Regions from separate parts of the Cohnella cellulosilytica genome, predicted to be linked through region 1. Evidence: riboswitches for the same ligand, from Rfam matches in the RefSeq annotation. Region 1 holds a riboswitch; each other region holds the start of a gene.
The links. Region 1 has a riboswitch for cyclic di-AMP ahead of ACFFT4_RS32020 (C40 family peptidase). Riboswitches for the same ligand answer to the same signal wherever they lie in the genome.
Positions count from the first base shown of each region.

Region 2: linked by a shared signal. The riboswitch ahead of ACFFT4_RS18700 (hypothetical protein) and the one ahead of ACFFT4_RS32020 (C40 family peptidase) in region 1 are both predicted to bind cyclic di-AMP.
Region 3: linked by a shared signal. The riboswitch ahead of ACFFT4_RS26965 (hypothetical protein) and the one ahead of ACFFT4_RS32020 (C40 family peptidase) in region 1 are both predicted to bind cyclic di-AMP.

Region 1 is NZ_JBHMDN010000073.1:162,560-165,833, forward strand. It holds gene ACFFT4_RS32015 (Rpn/YhgA-type helix-turn-helix domain-containing protein) at 1-777, shown strand, start outside; gene ACFFT4_RS32020 (C40 family peptidase) at 945-1,418, opposite strand; cyclic di-AMP (ydaO/yuaA leader) riboswitch at 1,423-1,562, opposite strand; gene ACFFT4_RS32025 (hypothetical protein) at 1,780-2,595, opposite strand; gene ACFFT4_RS32030 (M1 family metallopeptidase) at 2,609-3,274, opposite strand, start outside.
Region 2 is NZ_JBHMDN010000025.1:15,476-18,749, forward strand. It holds gene ACFFT4_RS18695 (sensor histidine kinase) at 1-805, opposite strand, end outside; cyclic di-AMP (ydaO/yuaA leader) riboswitch at 1,070-1,228, shown strand; gene ACFFT4_RS18700 (hypothetical protein) at 1,339-1,755, shown strand; gene kdpA (potassium-transporting ATPase subunit KdpA) at 1,906-3,274, shown strand, end outside.
Region 3 is NZ_JBHMDN010000047.1:20,517-23,790, reverse strand. It holds gene ACFFT4_RS26970 (FGGY-family carbohydrate kinase) at 1-1,052, shown strand, start outside; cyclic di-AMP (ydaO/yuaA leader) riboswitch at 1,201-1,341, shown strand; gene ACFFT4_RS26965 (hypothetical protein) at 1,422-2,072, shown strand; gene ACFFT4_RS26960 (response regulator) at 2,978-3,274, shown strand, end outside.

The sequences.
Region 1 (3,274 bases):
CGCGGCCTGTTTCATTATCATGTCGAGTTTCAGACGCTTAACGATCAGTCAATGGTGATACGCATGTTTCGCTACGGCTTCGAGAAGGCGCTGGAGCTGGCCGCGGGGAGCGAAGACAACGGCCTGCCGCTGCTCGCCTTTCCCAGGCAAATCGTCATTTTCCTGGAGGAAAACGAAGCGATCGGCGAAGAGCTCGCCTTCCGAATGCGGCTGCCGGATGGAACGGAGACGGTCTACACGGTACCGGTGCTGCGTTACTGGACGCTGTCGCCCCGGGACCTGCAGGAGCGGCGTCTGTTCGCTCTGCTGCCGCTGCAGGTGTTCGGCTCGCGCAAGAACATGCGGCTCATTGCCGCCAGCACGCGTCCGGACGACGAGAAGCGTCGGTTATTCGCGCGGGAGTTCGCGCGCTTGAAGACGAAGATTGAGGAGACTCTGGCCGTCATCCGGGACCTGCACCGGCAGCGATTGCTGCCGACCGGAGACATGGATCGGATCTTGCAGGTGCTGGGCAGCATTCTAAACTACCTATACCGACATTACGGCGAATATAAGCAAACGGAAGAGGAGGTAAGCCGCATGATCAAAACGTTTATCCCTGAAGCGCTGAAAAAAGGCAGGGAGGAAGGCAAGAAGGAAGGGGTAAAGGAGGGCGTAAAAAAAGGTCAGCTCAAGGTCGCACGCAATTTGCTGAAGCTGGGCGTCGACATGGACACGATCGTTGAAGCGACGGAGCTGACTCCCGAGGAAGTGACGAGTCTGGAAGCGAAAAAATGAAGTTTCGCGATCGTATAGCGATGGAAGGGCAAATTCATCATTTTTATACGAATGTACATCAAGGCGTTTAGGAACATTAATACAAATAGAACGAAGACCCGCTATAGGCGGGCCTTCGTTCTATTTGTTCCTGGGTGGATACAAGACTATTTCTTAGCGGCTTCCTCTTACTCGATGTCCGTTGCGATCTTCTCGTAGGTCTCGTCGCTGAGGAAACGGCGGGCTCCAAGATAGCGCTTGGCATAGTAGCTTTCGTCGAGCGAGGTGATCGTCACGCCCTTGGAAGCGGCGTGGGCGAACTTGTTCTTGCCGATGTAGATTCCGACATGAGAAACGCCGCTGCCGCTCGTATTGAAGAATACGAGATCTCCCGCGCGCAGCTCGTCGTCGGAAATCTTCTTGCTCTTCTCCCAGCCGTACAGATCGCGCGAAGTGCGGGGCAGGTCGATGCCGAGCTGATCGAATACGTACCCGGTAAAGCCGGAGCAGTCGAATCCTTTCGGTGTCGTTCCTCCGTACTTGTAATCCGTTCCGATCAGCGGCTCGATCGTCTTGTCGAGCTTGGAATCCGCGAACACGCTGCCGACCTGGAAAGCCAAGAGCAAAGCAAGGCCAAACAAGAAGACTGAAACTTTACGCAAAACCGGCGACTCCTTCCAATGCCTACGAGGTTAGCTTAAGGGTTCGGTAGAAGGTTCCCCTATGGCTCCTGTGAAGCAAGCCAACTCACCCGAAAAGATGGTTCCCCCGTTCCCCGTTTCCCGGGAACTCGGCATTTTATGATTTCTTTAGGTTTAAATATTCGGAGATTATGACGAATTTCCTGCATCTTCTATATTAGAATTCCTTAATCTAGGGACGCCCATTTGGTGCGAAAACTCCTCCTTTCGTCCCGGATTTATCCCGCCGATAATAACGCCAAACCCCGGTTGCGGCCTTTTAAAAGGCGCAACCGGGGAATGTCCCGGGAAGAATATTGTCGATTTGTCGGGACGGATAAGCCTACAATTTCGCGTCGCTCCATACTTGATGCTGGGATGCGGACGTCCACAGCTTCAGCAGGGAGCGCACGAAGTGAAAAGCTTGATGCAGCGCCACGGCAAGAAAACCCGACCAGAGCAAGGAGACTGCCCAGGCTGCGGCGGACACCGCCAGACCGATGCCGAGCAAGACGATCGTGATGCCGAGCAGGGGGAGCGCTTGGCGGAACGCCGCTCCCAGACTTTTGACGATGCCTTCCCGCGCGGCCGCTCCGAACTGCATGAACAGGCAGGCCAGATGAACGGCGAATCCGTACAGCAGCCATGAGCCTGCATAAGGAAGCAGGTCCAGCAGCCAATTCGCCAAGGAGGGCTCCGAGTAGAAGCGATCCGCGGCCAGCGGCAGCAGCCATACGGCGGGAAGCAGGATAAGCGCGTTCTCCATCCAATAGAGCAGGGCGACCGGTTTCCATGCCCGCCTCACCCCGGATAATACCCGCGTTCCTTCCTCCTCGGCGGAATGGCGGAAGGAGTAGAACAGGCCGGCGTGAATGAGGGGGGTCAGCACCATCCGCAGAAGGAGCAGCCCGCCGAGAAGCCAGAGCACATCGTCGATGAGGTCGGTCTTCATCAGGCGAAACTGGGCCTCGATCAGGAACAGGCGGGGGGCGTCGGAATTCGGATGTTCGTCCGGATAACGCGCGAGCACGGGCGTAACGACCGAATCGACGAACCGGTACAGGAAAAATCCCCACAGCAATCGGTACAGGAACAGGAGAACCAATACATATTTATGCCTCACGGTCATGTCCCATCCCATTTTTAATCGTTCGCGCATGTTCTTGCCTCCCTTACCAGGCCAAAGATCCGATCAATTCCTCGAGGAATCGCGCAATGCCGGTCGCATACCGGGTGCGCTGCTCGGGCGGGACCTCCGCTTTCAGATAATTGTTGTATCGGCGATTGTCGAGCACGATGCGGTTGCCGGGATCGATCGCCGCGTACAGCAGCGGGGAGTCCGATTCCAGCTTGAGCTGGACGCGGGGCTGGGCGCCGTCCCACTGTTTGCGCAGCGATTGGCCGTCCCGGAATTGCAGCCAGACCGATACGGGCTCGGGGCTGCCGCCGTTGCGTCCGAGCAGGACGACGGTTTCGTAGCCGCTATCCGTCTTCCGCGATTGAATCGACTCCACGGAGAAGTCCGCCATTTCGCCGCCCTGCACGTAGGCCCGGAAGAAGTCGGACCATTTTTCCTTGGTCACCGTCTCCACGACTTTCTGGAAGTCCGAGAAGGAAGGGTGCTTAAACTTATGCTTCTGAAAATAAGTCCGCATGATTTTGCTCATCGTTTTGTCCCCGACCTGCTGCTCGAGCGCGGAGAGCACAAGCTTGCCCCGCATATAGACGTTCTCGGCGTAACCGTCCGAGGAGCTGAATTTCCAGGAAGAGAGATTCAGCGGCTCGGGATGGGTCATGTAGCTCGCTTCGATCGGAAGATTGGGCAGAACTCCGTAGAT
Region 2 (3,274 bases), on a different contig from region 1:
TCAGACCGGTGGCCGCGCCGATAATGGCCGCCAAAGGAGTTCTCAGCTCATGGGACACGGAATCCAGCACGGCGGCGCGGAGCCGCTCCGATTCCGCGGTCAGATGGGCGATTTTCGCTTCTTCGGCCAGCTTTATACGGGCGACGGCGCCGGCGGCAAGCCCGCCTACGGCGTCCATCAATCGGCGCCGCTCTATCGTAAATTCCCCATCCTCGTCGCTGCGCCGTCTAAATTGGATGAGCCCGTAGCCGCGGTCTTCGCTCCGCAGGAGAACGTCATAACTCAGGGGACCGTCCGAGGCCGCCGCCTCGTCGTCCAGGCGAATCGAAGCTTCGATGCCCATGCTTGCGGAAATCTGTCTGGCAATCGTGGCGGACAAGTCGTCGATCGTCGACACGGCGCCCAATTGCTTGCTGAGCGCATAGAGTATCGCGGTGTGAGCCTCCCGCTGCTCGGCAAGATGGACCTGCTGCTTCAGCTTGACGGCCAGACCGGCCGTCAATCCGGCCACGAGCAGGAAGACGCCGAAAGAGATCAAGTATCGCAAGTCGGCCACGGAGAAGCTGAGGACGGGCGGGATAAAAAAAAGATCGAACGACAATACGCCCAACACCGCCGCATAATAAGCGGGCCTCAGTCCCCAGCGCACCGAACTGAGCAGCACCGGCAGCAAATACAGCAGCACGATATTGTCCAGATCGAAGACGAGCCCGAACCGATGCAGGAAATAAGTCATCGCCGCAATCAACGCGGCGATGAAGACATAGATCCGGACGGACGTCCATAACGATTGCGGACCGCACATTTTCTCCCCCTCCGTTCTCCTCTAGGTTACTGTAAAAAAGAGATCAAATAAACCGTTTGCAGGTGTAAAAATCGCATAAAAACGATTTACAGCGCATCGCGGCGAGAGTATGATTCAGAGCGAACGGAGGAACGGACGGCGTGACGACCGCTTGTGTGAGAGCAGGCGGGCGTCACGATCGGCCCCCTGCCGTCGATGAGCAGCAGGAGGAGGCGGGACGACTCTCACCGTCCGAAATCCGCAGCTGCAAGCCAAGTTTCATTTTTAGTACGTTCGCTGAATCCTATGCAGTTTTGGGAGCGGGGGAACCAACGGAGGCCGGAACGCAGGCCTCATGGGGTGAATCGCCGGATGTTCCGGCGTAGGGCGACTCTTACGCCCGAATCCGTCAGCTAACCTCGTAAGCGTCTGAAGAGAGGCAACGATTGTCACGGCCGGACACGGTTTGTTTTTCCGTGCTGAGGAGCTGACGAAAGGGACCTCTTTTTCGCAGCTCTTTTTTTGTTGCCCGCGAACAAGGTGGAGGAGAGGGTATGACATCCCGCGAGGATTGGATTGTAGTATACCCGGGAAATGACGCCGGGGAACAATTTATCGAGTCGTTGATTCGGGAACGCTTGCCCTTTGCGGCCGCAGCCGTCAACGAAGGGCAGAGGGCGAGACTGGCGAGATCGGGAGTGCCTTGTTTGAGCGAGGCGGTCGACGCGGCGCTCCCGCGCTCGCGCATACCGGAGCTGCCGATCGGCAGGGTTTATTTGTTCGAGGACGGCCTTCCTGCATGCTGCCGGCTCATCCGGCTGTTCCGTTCATGGACGGGAAGACCGATTTACGTCATTACGCAGGGGAGCAACTTCCGAGCGATTTACAGGGAGATCGGCGCCGATTACGTGATTCATACGAACGGCAGCGACGTTTCTTTTTTGATCCCGCATGAAAACCATATCGGATAACGGGGGGAACGGTATAAATGGACATCGGAATGGCGGCGCTGACGGCGGCGTTAACGATAGCAATGCTTGGACTTCTCTCGTGGGCGGGGCGCGTCGTCGGGGAAGAAAGCGCGAAAAAATGACGGAGCTAATAAAAAGGAGCTATTTACGATGAGCGAATGGGTATCCATTGTCACGACGCTGCTGCTCGCGGGATTGCTGGCCCGCCCGGCCGGCCTGTATCTGGTCAAGGCGTTCGGCGCGGAGCCGACCGGGCTGGACAGATGGTTCGGTCCGGCGGAGAAGCTGCTTTACCGCGTCGGGGGCGTCAGGCAGGAGTCACAGACCTGGAAAAAATACGCCGCTTCCGCGCTAATCGTCAACGGTGCGATGATCTTGCTGGTTTACGTTGTTTTCCGCACGCAGAGCGGCTTGCCATTGAATCCGGGCGGCATCGGCAGCATGGAGCCGACGCTGGCCTTCCATACGGCGGTCAGCTTTATGACCAACACGAATCTGCAGCATTACGGCGGCGAGAGCGGTCTGTCGTATTTGTCGCAGATGATCGGAATCGTATTTATGATGTTTACCGCGTCGGGGACCGGACTTGCCGTCGTCATGGCTTTTATGCGGGCGTTGTCCGGCAGGCCGATCGGCAGCTTCCATGTCGACTTGATCCGTTCCGTTACGAGGGTTCTGCTCCCGATCTCTATCGCGGCGGCCGTGATCTTCGTCGCGTTGGGGGTGCCGCAGACGTTGGAGCCGGCCGCGGCCGCGCAGACGCTGCAGGGAGGAGAGCAGGCGATCGCCCGCGGTCCGATGGCCTCCTTCTTGTCGATCAAGGAGCTGGGCAATAACGGCGGAGGCTTCATGGGCGTCAATTCCGCGCATCCGTTCGAAAACCCGGGCGCGATCAGCAATCTGCTGCAGATCGTCCTGATGCTGCTGCTCCCCACGTCGCTGCCGTTCGCTTACGGCCGGATGGTCGGCAATGCTAAGCAGGGCCGCGTATTATTCGCCTCGATGGCGATACTGTTCATCGCGATGCTGGGCATCTCGCTCGCCGCCGAGCACGCGGGCAATCCGGCGCTGAACGCACTCGGTCTTCAGCAGGGGCAGGGCAGCATGGAGGGCAAGGAAACGCGCTTCGGCATCGCGCAGTCCGCGCTGTATTCCGTCGTCACGACCGCATCGGAGACGGGCGCCGTCAACGCGATGCACGATTCGCTGACGCCGATCGGCGGGCTGGCGACGATCGCCAATATGATGCTCAATACGGTATTCGGCGGTGTCGGAGCGGGCTTCATGAACGTGCTGATGTACGCGATGATCGGCGTTTTCCTGTCGGGATTGATGGTCGGGCGAACGCCCGAGTTTCTCGGCAAGAAGCTGGAGGGCAAGGAGATGAAGCTGATCGCGCTGACGCTGCTCGTTCCGCCGTTTCTTATACTGGTCCCGACGGCCGTCGCCCTAATCGCTTATCCCGGCACGCTGTCCAATCCGGGCTTTCACGGATTGACCCAGGCGCTGTACGAATATA
Region 3 (3,274 bases), on a different contig from region 1:
CGGATGCCCTGCGTTCCTCCGTATGGCTCTCGGTGTCCTCGTACATCGCTTTTCGGCTGACGGGGAAGATGGCGGAGGAATATACGCTGGCAGCCAGAACGTACGCTTTTCGCATCATGGACAAACAGTGGGACGCCGCGCTGCTTCGGCATTTCGACATGGAGGAAAGCCTGTTCCCTCCGGCAATTCCTTCGGGGGAGCCGACCGGCAGAGTGACGGGAAGCGTGGCGCGCGCGTTGGGCTTGAATGCCGGGACGACCGTGTTTCAGGCGGGGCACGACCATGTGTGCGCTTCGCTGGCGGTCGGCGCGGTGCATGCCGGGGACGTGTACAATTCGATGGGGACGGCGGAGACGATGGTCGGCGTTTTTCCGGTCAGGACGCTTACGGAAGCCGATTATGCCTGCGGTCTTTCTTTTGGGCTGCATCCGGTCTCCAACCGGCTCTACTGGATGGGGGGCCACTCCTATTCGGGCGGTTCCGTGGAATGGCTGCGAGAGCTGATCGGCGTAGAGCAAGTCGGCTATGAAGAGGTTTTGGGATGGCTTGACGGCGTGCCGGCGGGGCCGAGCGGCATCGTTTTCCTGCCTTATTTGGCGGGGAGCGGGGCTCCTCTGCCCGATTCTCAGGCGAAGGCGGCGTTTATCAGCTTGACGGCCCGCCACGGCAAAGGAGACTTGCTACGCGCGGTGCTGGAGGGGAACGCCTATCAGATGGAAGCGATCCGCCGCTGCGCGGAATCGGTATCCGGCGGCCGGATCCGGCTGATGCGCGTCGTCGGCGGGGGCACGCGCAATCGGCACTGGCTCCAGCTCAAGGCGGACGTGTCCGGCATCGCGCTCGAGGTGCCGGACATTCCGGAGGCCGCGCTGGCGGGGGCCGCGATCACCGCGGGAGTCGGTTGCGGCCTATACGCTTCCTATGAAGAAGCGGCGGCCGGAGGGACGGGATACGGGAAGCTCGTATATACACCGGATGCGAAGCGCCACAAGCTTTATTCCTCGCTGTACGAAGGGCAATATCTGAAATATCGGGACATGCTGAGATCGTGACCGGTCGCTTTTTGAGGAGCGGGAATGATTTTTTGTGGAGACGCTGAAAATATTTGCGATGAATCGCGGCGTGACGAGAGCAGAGGCGCATCCGGCGGATGGGTCGATCTATTGGCAACGGTTTGACAACCGGGACCGATCGGCGTAGTATAAGTATACGCTTAATTTCCGTCCTTTTGCGGCGGAAAGCGGGGGAACCGATCTTTCAGGGGCGAATCGTTCGCGAGAACGTAGGGTGCCATCTACCCGAGTCCGTCAGCTAACCTCGTCGGCAGAGATGGGTCTGAGAATTCGATATTATTTTTCACTTCGGACCCTTATTCAGGGTCTTTTTGCGTTCTCGTAAAGACCCGAACGGAGGTGTTAACGATGCAGCAAGCGGAATTCGTCAGAACGACGTACGAAAGCCTGATGGAGCAGACGAAGCGGCTCGTGCAGCGCAAAGCGGAGCCGGAGGCGTACGTTCCGTCCGAAGAGCGGTATGCCGTCCTTCACTTGACCGTCGAGGCTGACGGCAGGGAGGAGCATCGCGAACGAGATCTGAACCGGGCGCAGATTGGCATCATGCGATTCGTGACCGTGATCGCGCAGATCGTCTCGGGCTGGGGAGGCAAGCTGATCGAAGCGAGCCATCAGTCGTACACGGCCATCTTCCCGACGGAAGAAGAGGACGCGGTTGGCCGGAGCTGTCTGTGCGGCATGCAGATCGTCCAGGCGATCGACAATGTCATCAATCCTTCGCTCGCGGAGGAAGGCATTCCGTTTCGTTTTCGCGGCGGGGTCGGCATCAGCATGGGGCAGGTGTACGGCTTCCATACGGGTCTGTCGCTTCCGGCAAACAGCCTGTATTACGGCGAAGCGATAACGAGCGCGGTCGAATACGCCAACATGACGGACGGAGAGGTCATCGTCGACAAAGTCGTCAAAGAGCACTTCGAGCGCTCCGGGTCGGAATACAAAGTTCAATTCGTGCCGTATCGCTATCATGAATGGGTCGGCTATCGCTTTCATATCGGCTGACCGATCGATCAGCCCAGGGACCATCGCCTTCGTCATCGAAAGATGACGGCGGGGATGGTCTTTTTCTTTTAATCGGAGAAGCCTCGAGATTCTCCATTATATTGGAAAGCCAATACTCGAAGAAACCTGCTATCGTCTCGCTAACCCCCCTCCGTTTGACCTCCGATGTTCTAAGAAACCTGCTATCGTCCCGCTAACCCCCCTCCATTTGGTGCCCGATGTTCTATGAAACCTGCTATCGCCCCGCTAAAACCCCTCCGTTTGGCCTCCGATGTTCTAAAAAGCCTGCTATCGCCCCGTAAAAACCTCTCATTTGGCGCCCGATGTTCTAAGAAACCTGCTATCGCCCCGCAAAATCCTTCCGTTTGGCACCCGATGTTCTAAGAAACCTGCTATCGTCCCGTAAAAACCTCTCATTTGGCGCCCGATGTTCTAAGAAACCTGCTAACGCCCCGCTAACCCCCCTCCATTTGGCCTCCGATGTTCTAAGAAACCTGCTATCGTCTCGCAAAAACCTCTCATTTGGCCTCCGATGTTCTAAGAAACCTGCTATCGTCCCGCAAAAACCTCTCATTTGGCACCCGATGTTCTAAGAAACCTGCTATCGCCTCGCTAAAACCCCTCCGTTTGGCCTCCGATGTTCTATGAAACCTGCTATCGTCCGAGATAGTGCACCGTCGGCGATCCATCACATGTCAGCGATCTTTCACATGTCGGCGCTTTTTCGTATTGCCTAACCGGATAAATTGGGTTATTATGCCTATTGATTTGTTCGGTCGGTCTTCAATTCGCGTCCAGGTTTACCGATTAGAAATATACGGAAAGCGAAGGACTTATCGCCATCCGGCGAGCCCTGTCGCGATCCGTTCCGCATTCATGATTTCCAGACGAAGGCAGGTAGATGCATGCAGCATATCCACGGTTCCCATGACGCCGCTCTCGTCGTATTTTCCTACGTCGTAGCGGTCGTCGCTTCTTATATGGTATTGGACTTTGCGGGGCGCGTCAGCGAATCGTCCGGTCTTAACCGCTCCTTATGGCTCGTGTTCGGCGCGGCCGAGATGGGTCTGGGCATTTGGTCGATGCATTTTGTCGGGATGCTGGCGTTCAAGCCGGATGTTCCCGTCGCATACGATCTGACGTTGGTTCTCTTCTCCGTTCTGGCCGCCATGATCGGCTCGTACATCGCTCTGTCGATCGTC